One region of the Brotomerdimonas butyrica genome, then DNA from elsewhere that is predicted to be linked to it. Evidence: riboswitches for the same ligand, from Rfam matches in the RefSeq annotation. Region 1 holds a riboswitch; the other holds the start of a gene.
What was found. Region 1 has a riboswitch for thiamine pyrophosphate ahead of thiC (phosphomethylpyrimidine synthase ThiC). Riboswitches for the same ligand answer to the same signal wherever they lie in the genome.

Region 1 (8,262 bases):
TGTAATACATGCCGCCGCCTTTGATAGTTATCACGCATCTGTCTATACCTGATTCTTCAAAGAACAGACCCGCCTCCCGCAACTGTTCTTCACCGAGAACAGTCTTTCCGGTCATGGCCTCGGCTTCCATCCTGCCCGGCAGCACGCAATGGAAATGCTCCAGTATATCTGCCGCTTTATATCCGCCTGAAACGCTCGCCGGATCGAAGAAGATCTTGACATTGTCACGCGGACCGTATTCTCCGGCTATGTATTCTATCGTCTCCTGAGGTATGCTTCCGTCTACAACTATATAATCAGCTCTATCCAGTATATCCGCTTTTGATCGTACGAAGTCCGGTGTTATTTTTTTCACCGCCTCCAGATTCTTATTGAACATCACGATCTCACCCAGCACATTCAGAAAATGCACGTCTACAGCAGTGCTTCCCGGCATCGCATCGACGCCTCCGCGCTTTACACCTGCATCATCCAGGCCCGCCTTCACTGCCGCTCCCAGCGTATCATCACCTACCACAGAAATGAACTCCGTCTCATATCCGAGCGCCGCGAGCTGCTTTGCGATATTCACTCCACAGCCGCTGTCTTTTACAGCGATCTCATCATCCTTGATATCCGCTTCAGTCTTCGGCTCTTCTATGCCCATGAGCGCTCTTTCGCCCTCGTCCATAGGCATACTCATCTTTACATTGACAGTTTCTTTTGCACAACCTATTACTGCAATCATTGTTAACTCCTTTTTTACTGATTTACCAAAACTTCCGGCAGGCAGACGCTCTGCATTCCGCACATCTGCCCTCACGGCAAAGCTACTCTACGAATACACTTCCTCCGATGAACTCTCTTATTATAGAGTTGTTCGGTATCACCTTGTCATCCTCTATGCTGTCAAAGAACCTGATAAATTTCAGCAGGCGCACTGCCTCGGCATATTCCGAGCTGTGCTCATCCACTTCTTCCAGAATAGGTTCTACGTACTTTCTCAGTACAGAAAGCTCATATGTGAGCGCCGAATTGAACATCACATCTGCCCTGTCATTGTAAGGGAATATGTTCCGATCCTCTCCCGCTCTCACCTTCGGCCACAGCGCGATTGTCTCCGCAGCAGAGCTCCCGCGGAATTCATAATCCCTCACGATACGTCTTATCATCCTGGCATCCGTAGTCGTCACTCTGTTGTGCCTGTCGATGTTGAGCTGCGTGAACGGGCTTATATATATGCGGAATTTCTGGCTTTCGTCGATCCTCTCGGTCAGCCGTTCATTCAGACCGTGTATGCCCTCTATGATTATAGGCTGATCAGGCTGGAGCGTCGTTATCCTCTTGCCGAAGACCTTCTGTCCCTTTGTAAAGTCGAACTCCGGCAGATCCACAGCCTCTCCCGCCAGGAGTCTGTTCATATTATCGTTGAAAAGATCGATATCCAGCGCCTCGAGATTCTCGAAATTATAATTTCCGTCCTCGTCCACCGGAGAGTCACATCTTTCTTTGTAGTAGTCATCCAGTCCCATGTAAAGAGGCTGCAGACCGTTTACCATCAGCTGCACGCACAGGCGTTTCGCAAACGTCGTCTTGCCCGATGAAGACGGCCCCGCGATCAGTATCAGTCGTTTGTTACGTCTGGTGATGCAGTCCGCGATCTCGGCGACCTTCTTTTCATGCAAAGCTTCAGAAAGCAGTATGAACTTCTTGGCGTCGCCTGCACGTATCTTGTCGTTCAGATCCGGCAGATATGACACGCCAAGCAGTCTGTGCCACTCTTTCTCCTCTTCAAAAGCCGCATATATCTGTTTGTCATCTATGTATCCCGGCAGACGATCCGGAGCCGACGGCTGAGGAAATCTCAGAAGCACTCCGTCTCTGTATTTCATCAGCTGGAAACGCCCGATATATCCCGTAGACGGAGCCATCAGGCCATAGAAAAAATTCCTGTATCCGTCTATGCTGTAAAACTTGGCGTTCACGATACTTTTAGTTTCCTCCAGCAGTCTGGCTTTTTCCATGCAGTTGTACTCTTCCCATATGCCGACCGCCTCATCGCGCCTATAGACTTCTCGCACGATAGGGATATCCTCTTCAGCGATCTCCTTCATGCGGTATTCCACCGCACGCAGCTGTTCATCGTTCAGAGGGGTCTCTGCCTCGATCTCCGTGTAAAGGCTCTTGTTGAGCGAGTTTTCTATCTTTACAGCAGCATTGTTTCCCATGACGTCATGCACCGCCTTGAGATATATGAGACAAAGACTGTTCTGATACGCGATGAACGCGCTGTGATCTCTTATATCAAGAAAAGTTATATCTGCATCGTCAGTTATTTCATAAGTCAGTTCTTCATACTTTCCGTTGACCAGCGCCAGCATCACCGTAGCCGACAGTTCATTCCTGAATTCACCTGCCAGCTCTCTCAGCGCAAATGGCTCTTCTCTCGTGAGTTCCCGGAAACTGTCCCCGGGATTTATGCGTAACCTTATTTTCATATATGTTACCCTTTCTCTTGTTTTTTCATATGGATGAAATATATTCAGTATATCATATGCACAGAGTAAAAACCACATGCGGTTCAGTATTGCCGCCACAGACTGCACACAGGAGCTCCACTGCCGTATCCGGCACCAGGCAAAGCCGGGCGGGCAGCATAAAACTGCCGCCGCCGGCATATCAGAAGACGCTGTTCATCCCATCTTCCTCGTACCCTGCTTCATCTATCCCGCATACGGTCTCCACAGGCTCTGTATCATCAGCGCACGAAATACATCCGTGATCATCGCATGTACCCATGAACGCTGCGCCGTGGCCTTCTTCTCGATCTGCCGCATCACCACCACCGGCAGTTTCGGAGCACGCCTTTGCAGCGCATGCTCTCTGACCGGTGCTCACACCGTCATCACGCTCTTCCCTTCTGCGCTGCGTTTCACCGTCCGGTACGCCCGGCCGGCTCACACTGCTGCTTCCGGCCCCTCTGCTGTCATATCTGCTTTTTCGATTCCTGTTTCTGATCAGATCCAGGATCGTTCTCATCTCTTTTTCATGCAGCGTGACTCCCCTCGACATATGTGCATGATCCGGCGACCACTCCCTTATGTCATACTTCGGAGCTGCGCCGTTCCAGCTGACGAGATTGAGTTCCTTGTTCCACCCCGTCGAATACGTCGTTATCACGCCTAAGTGCTCAACTATATCGAATGATATCTCCCTGTCAAAATTGCTGCCGTTCATAATACTCTCCTCCCTTGGAATAAAAAATCTATTCAGCAATACCTCTTTCTGCTGCCCGGACAGGCAGTATGTTTACGTGAAAAATATATCATTTTTGTAAAATAATGTCAATATATATTTCCTTTATTTTCCGCAAACCCCCAGTCTCAGCTTTGCACCTAAAGAAAAAGACGGTGCGCCAATGTTTTACATCAGCACGACCGCCTCATCCTTCATACTTATTTAATTATTTCACAGAAAGTTTTCTTTTTCTTACAGCTACTGCGCCTGCTGCCGCACCGCTCGCGAGCAGTAATGCGATCCACAATGCGATGTTGCTCTCATCGCCTGTATTCGCAGCGTTTTCAGCTTTTGCTTCTGCTTTCGCTCAGAGCTTTATCTCCATCCTTATCGCAGTTCTTCTCTATGTAAGTTCTGAATACAGAGTCCGGGAAATTCGTTTCGTTTATCTCCACGTCTCCTTCTCCTGCAAATGCCGCAGACGGCATCAGTCCCAGCACCATCACAAGTCCTAAAACTGCACCCAGCAGCCATTTTCTTGTTGCTCCCATTAATTAAACCTCCTCGTTTTCACTATACCAAAAAAGTGTAATCGTTTTTCCATGCGGTTAATTAACATTAACTAACCGTCGATGGCGGCATTATATCTTCCGCTAAAACAGTCGTCAACATATTTTTTACAATTACATCGCAAATCAAAAAAACTTCCCGTCAGCCACCGTACAAATGAAAATTTTTTGCAGCAAAAAAGACAGCCGCATCTGTCAAAGTTCACGACTGCCTTTATCATTCACTCTATCGGCACATGACGCCCGTATACATCTGCAGGTCTGCCGGACACCTTATTTTTCGTCCATTGCCGCTTTGATCATCGCAGGTATCTTCCTGCACTTCTCTTCTGAAACCGAAGCGACCGAAACTCTGAGGCCCTTTGCAAGAGGAACTATGAACAGCCCCTGCTTTTCCAGCTCTGCGCTGATCGCATCAGGATCGTCGCACGGTATCGACACGAAGAATCCCGCATCGAAAGGAACAGTCTCCAGGCCGGCCTTTTCCGCCTCTTCCTCGAAAGCTCTGCCTCTTGCGAGCAGCATATCTCTGTAGTATGCGCGCTCCTCGTCGACCTTCCTGAGCAGCTCCTTGTCGGCATATATCTTCGAAAGTATCACCTGACCCACTCTGGCGCTGTTCGACCATGATCCTCTCGACGAATATTCGCACACACGCCTGAATTCATCCGCGATCTCTTTCGTCTTCGCCATGCAGATCATCGCGCCGCATCTCGTTCCGTAAAGCGTATATGTCTTGGAAAGGCTGTACGCTATGATCGGAAGCACGTTTGCAGGAAGCTCCTCGAGCTTCGGCAGGAATCTTCTGTATTCTTCCTCGTCTCCTGCGAAATCTATATATGCGGCATCCACTACCAGCGCTATCGCTTTTCCCGTCTCTGCCGCTTCTGTGAGTACTCTGACCACGTTGTCCCAGTCCTCGAGCGTCAGCGAATATCCAGTAGGATTGTGCGCCGGCGTGTTCAGTATCACGACGAGGCTCTGCTGGCTTTCCAGAAGCCCGTTCACAGTTTCCCTGAACGATTCCCAGTTGAACTTCCTGTCCGCTGTAAAAAGCTCGAATGTCGCAACGCTTCTGCCTATCTCGCCCGCGATAGTATTGTATGGCGCCCAGTGCCAGTCTGAGGTGATGATTTTATCTCCGGGTTCGGAATAATTAGCTATCACGTTTCTGAGCGTGCCTGTACCGCCGGGAGTAGCTACCGCTTCCGTAAATCCCTTTGGCTCATATGATCCGAAAGCTGCCTTCTTTACAGCTTCTCTGAATGCAGGTGTCCCGCCTATCGGAGCATAATCCGCATAATCCTGAGGATCGAGCTCTCTGAACACTTTATCGACTGATGAAAGCACGATAAGTCTGCCGTCATCGTCGAGCAGCGAACCTATAGTCGCGTTGATGACTTTATCCGCACCCTCTTCAGCTATCATCTTTTTCGCTCTGTTGCTTATTCCGAAGATCTTGTCTTCCTGTGGTATGTTTCTTCCGTTCTGTCTGGCTAAATGATATTCCGCCATAATTTTATCACCTCTTGTTTATCGTAGTTTTAAGTTTCGCCTCGCATCGAGCGCAGCCAAAACTGTATACAATTATAGCACAATTACTTGTTTTTAGCAGTATTAATTTTCCTGTATCTGTCGATACTAAAAAATACAGGAGGTAAGGTATACATGAGACAGGATAAAAAACAAAAAGACAGACCTGCTGCCGCTCTGGTGTTATGCTTTTGTCTTATGGCGATAGTTTCTATTTTTGTCGTGAAAGCCAGCATCGACAAAGTTCACGACAATATGCAGTCGGAAAAAGCCGCAGACGTCGTCAAGGAAAAGGCTGTCGACGAAAGCACAGAAGCATCGCAGAACATAGTAGACAGCAGAGACACTTCGGAAAACAGCGGGGAAACAGACGGATCATCATTTATTGTTCCCGTTACCGGCGATATCATCATGGATTATTCCATGGATATGCCTGTATATCACAAAACTCTCGATCAGTACATGACTCACAGCGGCATCGATATCGCAGCTCCATCCGGAACGACCGTCAGTGCATGCGCATCCGGAACAGTGACGCGCATAGACGAAGATGACAGGCTGGGTATCACAGTTGAAATAAATCACGGAAACGGTATCATTTCCGTATACGGCAATCTGGCTAAAAATGATCTGATCGAGCTCGGGGAGATAGTCTCGAAGGGCGACACTATCGGCCGGATCGGCCGGACTTCGCTTTTTGAATTCGAAGAAGACGACCATCTTCATTTCGAGATACGCAATGGCAGCGAGCCTGACGATCCGCGAAACTATATACAGGGGTTATAGTGCCGCAGACATTTTACCTCTTGACAAGCGTGACGATACGACTATAATAAATGCGTGAACTAAATAACGGGGAGCTTGTGTAACAGGCTGAGAGGGAACCAGAGTTCCGACCCATGAACCTGATGTGGATAATGCCAACGTAGGAAAAATATTGATATATGTTTTACATTATGTATCACATATGGAATATGCTTATTACAGAAGTGTATGTACCTCAGGTGCATGCACTTTTTTCTATATCCACGAAGAAACAAGGAGGATACAATGAATTACACAACACAGATGGACGCTGCAAGAAAAGGGATATTCACACCTGAACTGATGACTGTTGCCGAGAAGGAAAACATGCCGGCTGAAAAGCTGCAGAAGCTGGTTGCCGAGGGCAAGGTGGCGATATGCGCCAACAAGGCTCACAAATGCCTCGATCCGGAGGGTATCGGCAGCATGCTGCGAACCAAGATAAACGTGAATCTCGGGGTTTCGAGAGACTGCAAGGATTACGATCTGGAGATGCAGAAGGTGATGCACGCCGTAGAGATGGGCGCAGAATCGATCATGGATCTTTCGAGCCACGGCAACACACAGCCGTTCAGACAGAAGCTGACTGCCGAGTGTCCGGTCATCATCGGTACGGTACCGGTATACGACAGCGTCATACACTATCAGCGCGACCTCGCGACTCTCACCGCAAAGGACTTCATCGATGTGATCCGTCTGCACGCTGAGGACGGAGTCGATTTCGTCACGCTCCACTGCGGTATCACGAGAAAAACGATCGATCAGATCAAGAAACACAAGAGAAAGACGAATATCGTCAGCAGAGGAGGAAGTCTTGTCTTCGCATGGATGAGCATGACCGGCGAGGAGAATCCGTTCTACGAATATTACGATGAGATACTCGATATATGCGAAAAGCACGATGTCACTATCTCGCTCGGAGACGCATGCCGTCCGGGATGTCTCGCAGACGCCACTGACGTGTGTCAGATCGAGGAGCTCGTAAGGCTCGGAGAACTGACAAAGCGCGCATGGGATCACAACGTCCAGGTAATGGTCGAAGGTCCGGGACATGTGCCTCTCGATCAGATCGCTGCAAACATGAAGGTCCAGGAAACGCTCTGCATGGGTGCTCCGTTCTATGTGCTCGGACCTCTCGTTACTGACATCGCCATGGGCTACGACCACATCACCGCTGCTATAGGCGGCGCTGTTGCTGCGATGCACGGCGCAGCTTTCCTGTGCTACGTGACACCGGCTGAACACCTGGCTCTGCCGAATGTCGACGATGTAAAGCAGGGGATCATCGCTTCAAAGATAGCTGCCCATGCTGCTGATATCGCAAAGGGGATTCCGGGAGCAAGGGATATAGATGACAGGATGGGGGACGCCAGAAGGAATCTCGACTGGGATGCGCAGTTCGAATGTGCTCTGGATCCCGTGACTGCAAAAGCCATCCGTGACAGCAGAAGCCCTGAGGAGGATCACAGCGATACATGCAGCATGTGCGGAAAGTTCTGCGCAGTCCGCAGCATGAACAAGGCTCTCGCGGGAGAGACGATCGACATCCTTTAGTCGACGGGTATCACGCTGATGCCATATGCGGTCAGCGCATGAACGACCGGGATCGCTGACACTCGCTGACACGCATGACGAGAATTCTCCACGCATGCATGGTCAAGGATCTGTGAAATCGGCCGTACCGGCAACACGCGAAAAAACGGGAATGCATACTTTAAATGCACTCCCGTTTTATTGTTCGTTTTTTATGTTCTGACATCGCGGTCACGCGATCCATCCGGTCGATCCGCTCAGACCGTGAACTTCACGTAATTTATATTCTTTCCGCGTCCGCTGAATTTGTCTTCGTATTCGGTAGTCGTGTTCTTCGACTCGAAGCTGCTGCTGTGCAGATCTCTGGTCTGCTCTGTGATCTGATAGCCCGCAGCCTCTATCTCTTCAAGTGTAAAATCGTACAGCGCGTCATTGTCCGTCTTCACTTCCACGAATCCGCCCGGCTTCAGCGCCCAGGCATAATCTCTCAGCCTGTCTCTGTACGTGAGCCTGCGCTTTTCATGACGCGCCTTCGGCCACGGATCGCTGAAATTGAGATATATCCCCGACAGCTGGTTTTCATAAAAAAGCTCGTCCATCGAATGCA
Region 2 (8,262 bases), 120 kb from region 1:
GCACGATACCGCCGATGATCTGCACGTAGAAGTGTTTCATTCCCAGGCTTCTCCATGCTCCTTCACGGCATACTGCAAATGCTTCCGGCAGGATGTCGTCGAGTGTTTCTCCGCCTTCCTGCACACGTTTCTGGAATTCTGCAGTCTTCTCACGAAGCTGCTCGTCCGTCAGCGCCTGCATTTCCTCGTCATAAGCCATGACTTTATCTGCTATTTTCGAGACTTTTTTTACTTCTTTTTCATTAAGATCTCCAAAGATCTTTTCCATCAAGCCCATCTATATTCTCCTTTCATTAATTTGTCGACTGAAAGTCGACATTAAGGTTATCCTTTAGGGTTTCATATATTCGTCGGTAAAAGACCGGCATCAGGTCATCCTCTCGCCTTTTTCCCTGAAGCGCCGTTATCGCCGGCATCCCCAGCTTCTTCAACTTTAAGATTTATCTCTATCGCCTTGCGCCCGTCCGCCTTGGTGACCCGCACCTTCAGCTTCTTGTCGCCTGCGATCTCCTCAAACGAATCATTCTTTTCCGGAAGTTTGTCCAGCTTTTCCACGACCCAGCCATTCACAGTGACCGCATCAGACTCGTCATCGATCTTCAGATAGTCGAAAACCTTGTTGATGTTGGCACTGCACTTTACACGAAAACTGCCGTTTTGCAGCGGCATCACATTCTTCGAAAGCACGACGTCATGCTCGTCGAATATCTCCCCGACCAGCTCCTCGATGATGTCCTCCATAGTGACCAGTCCTTCGGTCCCGCCGTACTCGTCTATCACGATCGCCATGTGCGTCTTGAGCTGCTGCATCTTCTTGAGAAGATCTGAGATCTTCATCGCAGTGCCCACGAACACTACCGGCATCACATAATCTGCGATAGCCTTGTCTGTGCCTACTATATAATTGTAAAAATCCTTCTGATTGATGACTCCGATTATCTTGTCGATCTCCTCCTCGTACACCGGCATCCTGGAATACCCCGTATCTCTGAAAAGATCTGCAAGTTCCTCTTTCGTGCATTCTTCGACATCGATCGCTGTCATCTTCGGACGCGGCGTCATCACGTCTTCTGCCTTCAGTTCATAAAACTCGATCGCATTCTGTATCAGCTCGCTGTGCTTTTCCTCGATGCTGCCTGCATGCTCAGCCTCTTCGACCATGGTCATTATCTCGTCTTCAGTTATTTTTTCCTCGGAGTTGAGTTTCAGAATCTTTGCCACAAGCTCTTTCCATTTTGTAAATATGAAATTTACCGGGGTCATCACTACCATAAACTTATCAAGAAACGGCGCCGAAGCCATCGCAAAGCCCTCAGGCATTTCCTTGGCGATGCTTTTCGGCGTTATCTCACCGAAAACCAGCACGACGACTGTTATGACTACAGTTGCAATTGTTGCACCGTATGAACCGAAAATTTTTACAAACAGGATCGTAGCTATCGATGTCATAGCTATGTTAACGATATTGTTACCTACGAGTATTGTCGTGAGCAGCTTGTCGTATTTCTCGGAAAGCTTCAGCACACGGTCTGCCTTGCGATTGCCGTCGCCGGCCATATTCTTGAGTCGTATCCTGTTGACCGAAGTAAAAGCTGTCTCCGTTGCCGAAAAATATGCCGAAAACATTACAAGCACTATTATGATGAGCACATTTCTGATAATGTCATCACTCATTAAGTATGATCCACTCCTTTCGCCTGCACCTGCCATGTACATCCGAAATGCCGGAAACGATATCCTTTGCATAATAAAAGGTATACTGACTGGTACAAATACCTAGTAATTCAGTATACCTTATTTTTCCTAGAAATGAAACTGATAAGACAATATTGCTATGTAAAATTCTTGTGAAGATGTGTGCAGAGGATGTGGATTCTGCACATTTTTCCGGATTTTGGGGACGGCAGTCTATATGAACCTGCTGCTCAGGTCGAATGCGTGATCGACCGGGCCGCTGCCTTTTCCGAGGTCCATCATCACCATCAGCGCTCCCGTCAGGTATGCCTTCGCCTCTGCCACAGCGCTCTCGAGATCCATGCCTTTGGCAAGATTCGAAGCGATCGCGCTCGACAGCGTGCATCCGGTCCCGTGCGTGTTCGGATTGTTTATCCTTTCCTGCGGCAGCCAGCACGCTCTGCCCTCTACGTACAGGAGATCGTCCGCATCTGAAACGCTGTGCCCGCCTTTGCATAACACCGCGCATCCGTAACTTTTCCGAAGTATCTCCGCTGCAAGCTGCATGTCTTCCCTGCCGGTGATCTCGATACCTGTCAGGACCTCAGCTTCCGGTATGTTCGGAGTTATCAGATCGGCGACCGGCAGCAGCTGAGTTTTCAGCGTTTCCACCGCATCTTCTGCCAGGAGCCTCGATCCGCTCGTCGAAACCATCACCGGATCGACCACGATATTCGCAGCATCGTGAGCTTTGAGCCGCTCCGCTATCACTGATATCAGCTGCGCAGAAGCCACCATGCCGGTCTTCACCGCATCTGGCCGGATATCATCGAACACCGCATCTATCTGCTGCGCCAGGAATTCCGGCGTCACTTCCATCACACCCGTAACGCCCATCGTGTTCTGCACGGTCAGCGCCGTCAGTGCGCTCATCCCGTATACGCCATTGGCCATCATCGTTTTAAGATCCGCCTGGATCCCCGCGCCGCCGCTGGGATCGCTGCCCGCTATAGTAAGCGCCGTTTTTCTCTTCATCTGTAGTTCCTTTCATATATTAGTCGGCGGTAGCCGACATAAAGGTTATCCTGCAAAGGGTTTCATATGTTTGTCGATCAGAGATCGGCATAAAGGTTATCCCTGCAAGGGTTTTCATTAGTTTGCCGTCCTGACTCAGTCAACCAGCTGCTCTGCCTCGGCTTTCATCAGCCCGGCGGTTTCCCTGATGTCTTCTGCTGCAAAGACTGCCGACACTACTGCAAAGCCCGCCATGCCGCATCCTTTCAGCTCTTTCATATTGTCAAGGCTCACTCCGCCGATCGCGACTGCCGGGATCTGCACCGAGCTGCAGATCTCTCTGAGCTGATCCTTCGTTATCCTGATCGCGCCCTGCTTCGTCGGCGACGGGAATACAGCACCCGAACCGATATAATCCGCGCCGTCAGCCTGCGCCCTGAGAGCCTGCTCTGCTGTTTTTGCCGTAACGCCGATTATGAAATCACTGCCCGCAAGCTTTCTTATCTCTGCCGCAGGTCTGTCGTCCTGCCCCACGTGCACTCCATCTGCACCTGATCTGAGCGCGACATCGACGTTGTCATTTATGATGAGCGGCACGCCGAAGCTGTGGCACAGCTCTCTCAGTCTGACGGCTTCGCGAATGAATTCGCTGTCATCCATATATTTTTCACGCAGCTGTACACAGGTCACGCCCCCCTCGAGCGCTTTCCTGACCTGGTCGTACAGTGTTTCATTCACTGCATGCACACGGTTCGTCACCGCGTAAAGCAGCAGCTGTTCACGTTTGAATTTCATTTTTATACTTACCTCCCGGTGTTTCCATCGCTGCGGATCTGAGTTCTGCCACGTATCTCTCCGGATCCGCGCAAGTCATCGCTCCGCTCATGACACACGCGCCCTTTGCACCTGCACGCTGCACTTCCGCTATATTCCCGGCGCCGATCCCGCCGATCCCGTATACCGGGATATTGACCGCTTCACATACCTCCCGCAGAAAACCCGTCCCACGCGGCGCGAGCCCCTTCTTGCAGTCAGTCGCAAAGACATGCCCCGCTGTTATATACGTGCACCCCAGCGCCTGCGCTTCGCGAGCCTCATCGACCGAATGGCACGACGCGCCCATTATTTCAAATGCGCTCCGCTCCTTTTCACTCATCTCACGGAGCACCGGCATCGGCAGATGCACCGGTGCTCCGAGCTCCGCTGCAACACGATGAAAGCTGTGCAGTATGCACAGCACGCCGCTCTGCCCGCAGGTCTCCATGACCTGCGCGGCAAGCGCCCTGTACCGCACTTCCTCAAGATCCTTCTCCCTCAGGATCACTCCTGAGAGTCCGCAGGCCGTCAGCTGCCGGATCTTTTCCAAAAAATCCCCCTCGCAGATCAGCCTGTTTGTGACGCATAGTAAATCAAACATAAAGATAATCGTTCAGCACCGGCTGCAGCCCTTCGCCTTCCATGTCGCTGTACATCCTGGCGAAGCTCCTGCCGTCGTTTATTTCGAACTGCTCATCCCCCTCTGTGCCTTCGCTTTCCTTTCCTGTGTACTTGCTCTCATGATCCCCGATACCCGTTGAAACTCCTGCCGACACTTTGGTCGCTGCGATCTTCACTATGCCGTTCCTGAAGCTTTCGCTTTCTCGCGATGATACGGTGATCCCCGCGAACGGCAGGAATATCCTGTACGCGCAAAGTATCTGGCAGAGCTGTTTTTCGTGGACGTCCAGCGGATTTATCTTGTCGTTGTTTACGATCGGCCTGAGTCGCGGACATGACAGCGACATTTCCGCATGCGGGTATTTTCTCTGCAGGTAATATACGTGCAGTGCTGTCGCGAGCGCGTCCTTTCTGAAATCCGAAAGTCCCAGGAGTGCTGAAAATCCAACGCCTCGCATGCCGCCCATCAGTGCTCTCTCCTGTGCTTCGAATCTGTACGGCCACACTCTCTTATGCCCCATCAGATGGAGCGTTTCGTACTTGTCGGGGTCGTATGTCTCCTGGAACACGGTGACATAGTCGGCTCCGCACTCGCGCAGGTATCTGTAGTCGTCTGTGTTGACCGGGTATATCTCGAGGCCGATCATCCTGAAATATTTGCGGGCGATGCGGCATGCCTCACCGATGTATTTCACGTCGCTCTTGCCGCGGCTTTCGCCGGTGAGGATCAGGATCTCTTCCATTCCCGAGTCCGCTATTATCTTCATCTCGTGCTCGATCTGGTCGAAGTCGAGCTTCATTCTGGTTATGTCGTTGTAGCAGTTGAAACCGCAGTAAACGCAGTAGTTTTCACAGTAATTCGCTATGTAAAGCGGCGTGAACAGGTAAACGCTGTTGCCGAAGTGCTTTCTGGTCTCCAGTCTGGCTTTCTGCGCCATTTCCTCGAGGAAAGGTTCTGCAGCCGGTGACAGGAGGGCTTTGAAGTCTTCGACTGTGCAGTATTCGTGGTCGAGCGCGTTCCTGACGTCACGCGCGGTGTAGCGGCTGTAGTCGTAAGACTCCATCTGTTCCATCACTTTGTCGCGGATGCCGGTGTCGATCTGCTCCATGTCCGGCATGTATTCCATGTGGTTTTTTCTTGAAGACGGGTCGTTTTCAAGTCTGTGCTTTTTTTCGAGTGCAGCCTCGGAAAGATTCGCCGAGTCTATGAAAAAATCGTTTTTCTGTGCGGTCTGCTTCGGCTGTTCCTGAATGTCCTGAGGGCCGGTCATTTTCTTTTCTTCACTGTTGTTTTGCATGATGCCGCCCCCTAATCTCTAAGAAAGCCTGTAAGCGGATCTGACGCTGCCGCGCCTCTGAGCAGTACTCTGCCGAGTCCTGAAAGATACGCTTTTCTGCCTGCTTCTATCGCCTGTCTGAATGCCGATGCCATCAGCGGCAGATCGCCTGCCGTTGCCAGCGCGGTGTTCGCCATTATAGCTGCTGCGCCCATTTCCATTGCCTCGCATGCCTGTGACGGTCTGCCGATGCCTGCGTCGACGATGATCGGAAGATCTATCTCGTTTATCAGGATCTGTATGAATTCTTTCGTCGCGAGCCCTTTGTTAGAACCGATCGGCGATGCCAGCGGCATCACTGCTGCAGCTCCTGCGTCCACCAGGTCTCTGGCTGTATTGAGGTCCGGATACATGTACGGCATCACTATGAAGCCTTCCTTTGCAAGGATCTCCGTCGCTTTCACCGTCTCACTGTTGTCCGGCAGCAGGTATTTTGAATCTCGCATTATCTCGATCTTTACGAAATCTCCGCAGCCCAGCTCTCTGGCCAGTCTTGCGATCCTCACCGCTTCTTCCGCATCTCGTGCGCCGGAAGTGTTCGGCAGCAGAGTGACGTTTTCCGGGATATAGTCCATGATATTTTCTTCGTCTTTTGTGTTGGCGCGGCGCACCGCCAGCGTTATGATCTCCGCTCCAGCGTCTTTCACCGCTGCCTCTATCAGATTGAGGGAATATTTGCCTGATCCCAGTATGAATCTGGAGCTGAAGCTGTGTCCCCCTATTATCAGTTCGTCTTTTGTATTCATCCTTTATACCTTCTTTCGTGTTTTGTATTTTATGTTTTATGCAAAAGCTCACGCTTCCGTCAGCCCTGCGATTATCCTCAGTATCATCGTCGCCTGGTGTGCAGCGCAGACAAGCACTCTTGCTGAAAAAAGCCCGAGTCCATCTCCGACATCGCTGACCCCGTCTCCGCACAGGTAGAATCTGTCCATCAGTTTCCTGGTCTTTATCAGGTTTGCGGAGTCGATGCCCGCCATACCCGAGCCTGAAACGAGGTATCGGTCGCTCATGTTTTCGAGCACATGGTTCACCAGCATCGCCTTGGCTTCCGCCGAATCAAACGCTTCGCATATTATCTCCTCACCTTGCAGCAGCTCGGTCGCATTCTCCGCTGTTATCCTGACGGTATCCGTCGTGATTTTTATGTACGGTGCGATCTTTCGCAGGTTCACCGCGAGCGCTTCGGTCTTGTAATGTCCGATCTGCGCGGCTTCGTACTGCTGCCTGTTGAGATTGGAAATGTCGACTCTGTCAAAATCGATCAGATGCAGATGTCCGACTCCGGCTCTCGCCAGTGCGATCGCGATGTTCGATCCCAGACCTCCCAGGCCGCACACTGCTACGGACGCTGCTGCAAACCGCTGCTGGATCTCCTCGCCGTGACGCTCTATCAGCGCCGCGCGCATTTCCTCTTCTGTAGGGATATTCTCTCTCAAATCAGCCACCTCCCACAAAACTCACTACTTCCAGTGTATCGCCGTCCTCGATCTTCACATTTTCGTACTGTGCCTTCGGGACGATCTCGCCGTTTCTTTCGACCGCGATACGCCTGATATCATAATCCGTACCCTGCAGGTACTCTGCCACGGTCTTCCCTGCCGCATCGCAGGCCGCGCCATTTATTTTTACCATGCTCCACACCTCCTGTATTGGACTGAACAGCGGGCGTTTACCAAGAATCTGCATTTTGCTAGATTCTTTTAGCAAATTTCAGCAAAAAAACGCGCTCTGGCAACAGGCGTTTACCAAAAATCGCATTGCAGGTTGCCCATGTTGGTAATTTTTTAAGGAAAAACTGCACTTTTGCATAATAAAATCACCAAAAGATACCCATCCGCTCTTCATTCTTGGTAATCACTCTTCCTGTATATACCTGATATCGCGATAAAATACCAAAAGCTATATGGAAACACCGAAAATTTTGGTAATCTGCACTCACCATTACAGACTGTACAAAAAACGGGAAGTTACCTCATAGGCAACTTCCCGAAATACTCACGTATAAAAAATATTCTTGTATTTACAGTCTTCCCTACGTTGGCATTATCCAAATCAGGTAATGGGTCGAAGGTCTCACCTTCCTCTCAGCCTGTACTACAAGCTCCCCGCTGTTCAATTGTCGCAATTATTATAACTCTACTCCCCTGTAAATGCAAGCAGTTTTATGCAATTACAATGCCATTCTGCAAAACGCTGCGCCGCGTATGTCCCGATAATATATCACTGGCATCTGAGCTCTCTGACACCGGCGCTCAGCTGACCAGCATCTTTCCGGCAAAGACTCCTCCTATGCAGAGGACAAGACTCGCCGCCACGTATATCCCGAACATCAGCGCTCTGCCGCTTTGCAAAAGCCCCAGAGCCTCCAGCGAAAATGTCGAGAAAGTAGTGAATCCGCCGCATATGCCTACCTTCAGGAACAGCAGCCACGGTCCGTTCAGATTGCCGTACGACTCGGCCGCCTGCACGATCATCCCGATCATCACCGCACCTATGACATTTACAGCAAGCGTCTGAAACGGGATATCACTTTTATTCAAAAACGGGATCAGACCAACCAGATACCTGAAAACTGATCCGATGAAGCCGCCCGCACCAACCGCCAGACAATTTATCAGCACGATTTTCCTCCTTCTGCGGTTTCAGGATCAGACACAGAAGCCTTTGCAGGGTCAGACGCAGAAGCCACTGCCGAATCAGATGCAGAAGCCCCTACAAAATCCACCGCAGAAACTCCTGCGGGATCAGCCGCGATTTTATCCGCTCCGGACTCGCGAACCTTCGGCGGCTTGCAAAG

Region 2: it holds a riboswitch for thiamine pyrophosphate, as region 1 does, so the genes downstream of both, thiS (sulfur carrier protein ThiS) here and thiC (phosphomethylpyrimidine synthase ThiC) in region 1, are expected to answer to the same signal.

Annotation. Positions count from the first base shown of each region.
Region 1 is NZ_JAOQJP010000002.1:159,804-168,065, forward strand. It holds gene OCV59_RS02095 (PfkB family carbohydrate kinase) at 1-727, opposite strand, end outside; gene OCV59_RS02100 (nucleoside kinase) at 810-2,477, opposite strand; gene OCV59_RS11970 (YdbC family protein) at 2,659-3,216, opposite strand; partial or broken gene OCV59_RS12010 (hypothetical protein) at 3,443-3,538, opposite strand; gene OCV59_RS02110 (hypothetical protein) at 3,561-3,767, opposite strand; gene OCV59_RS02115 (pyridoxal phosphate-dependent aminotransferase) at 4,059-5,300, opposite strand; gene OCV59_RS02120 (M23 family metallopeptidase) at 5,454-6,104, shown strand; TPP riboswitch at 6,162-6,269, shown strand; gene thiC (phosphomethylpyrimidine synthase ThiC) at 6,369-7,676, shown strand; gene trmB (tRNA (guanosine(46)-N7)-methyltransferase TrmB) at 7,913-8,262, opposite strand, start outside.
Region 2 is NZ_JAOQJP010000002.1:44,200-52,461, forward strand. It holds gene secA (preprotein translocase subunit SecA) at 1-277, opposite strand, end outside; gene OCV59_RS01550 (HlyC/CorC family transporter) at 373-1,674, opposite strand; gene thiD (bifunctional hydroxymethylpyrimidine kinase/phosphomethylpyrimidine kinase) at 1,909-2,709, opposite strand; gene thiE (thiamine phosphate synthase) at 2,845-3,483, opposite strand; gene OCV59_RS01565 (thiamine phosphate synthase) at 3,467-4,105, opposite strand; gene thiH (2-iminoacetate synthase ThiH) at 4,098-5,396, opposite strand; gene OCV59_RS01575 (thiazole synthase) at 5,435-6,208, opposite strand; gene thiF (thiamine biosynthesis protein ThiF) at 6,257-6,901, opposite strand; gene thiS (sulfur carrier protein ThiS) at 6,903-7,097, opposite strand; TPP riboswitch at 7,475-7,583, opposite strand; gene crcB (fluoride efflux transporter CrcB) at 7,718-8,086, opposite strand; gene OCV59_RS01595 (DMT family transporter) at 8,080-8,262, opposite strand, start outside.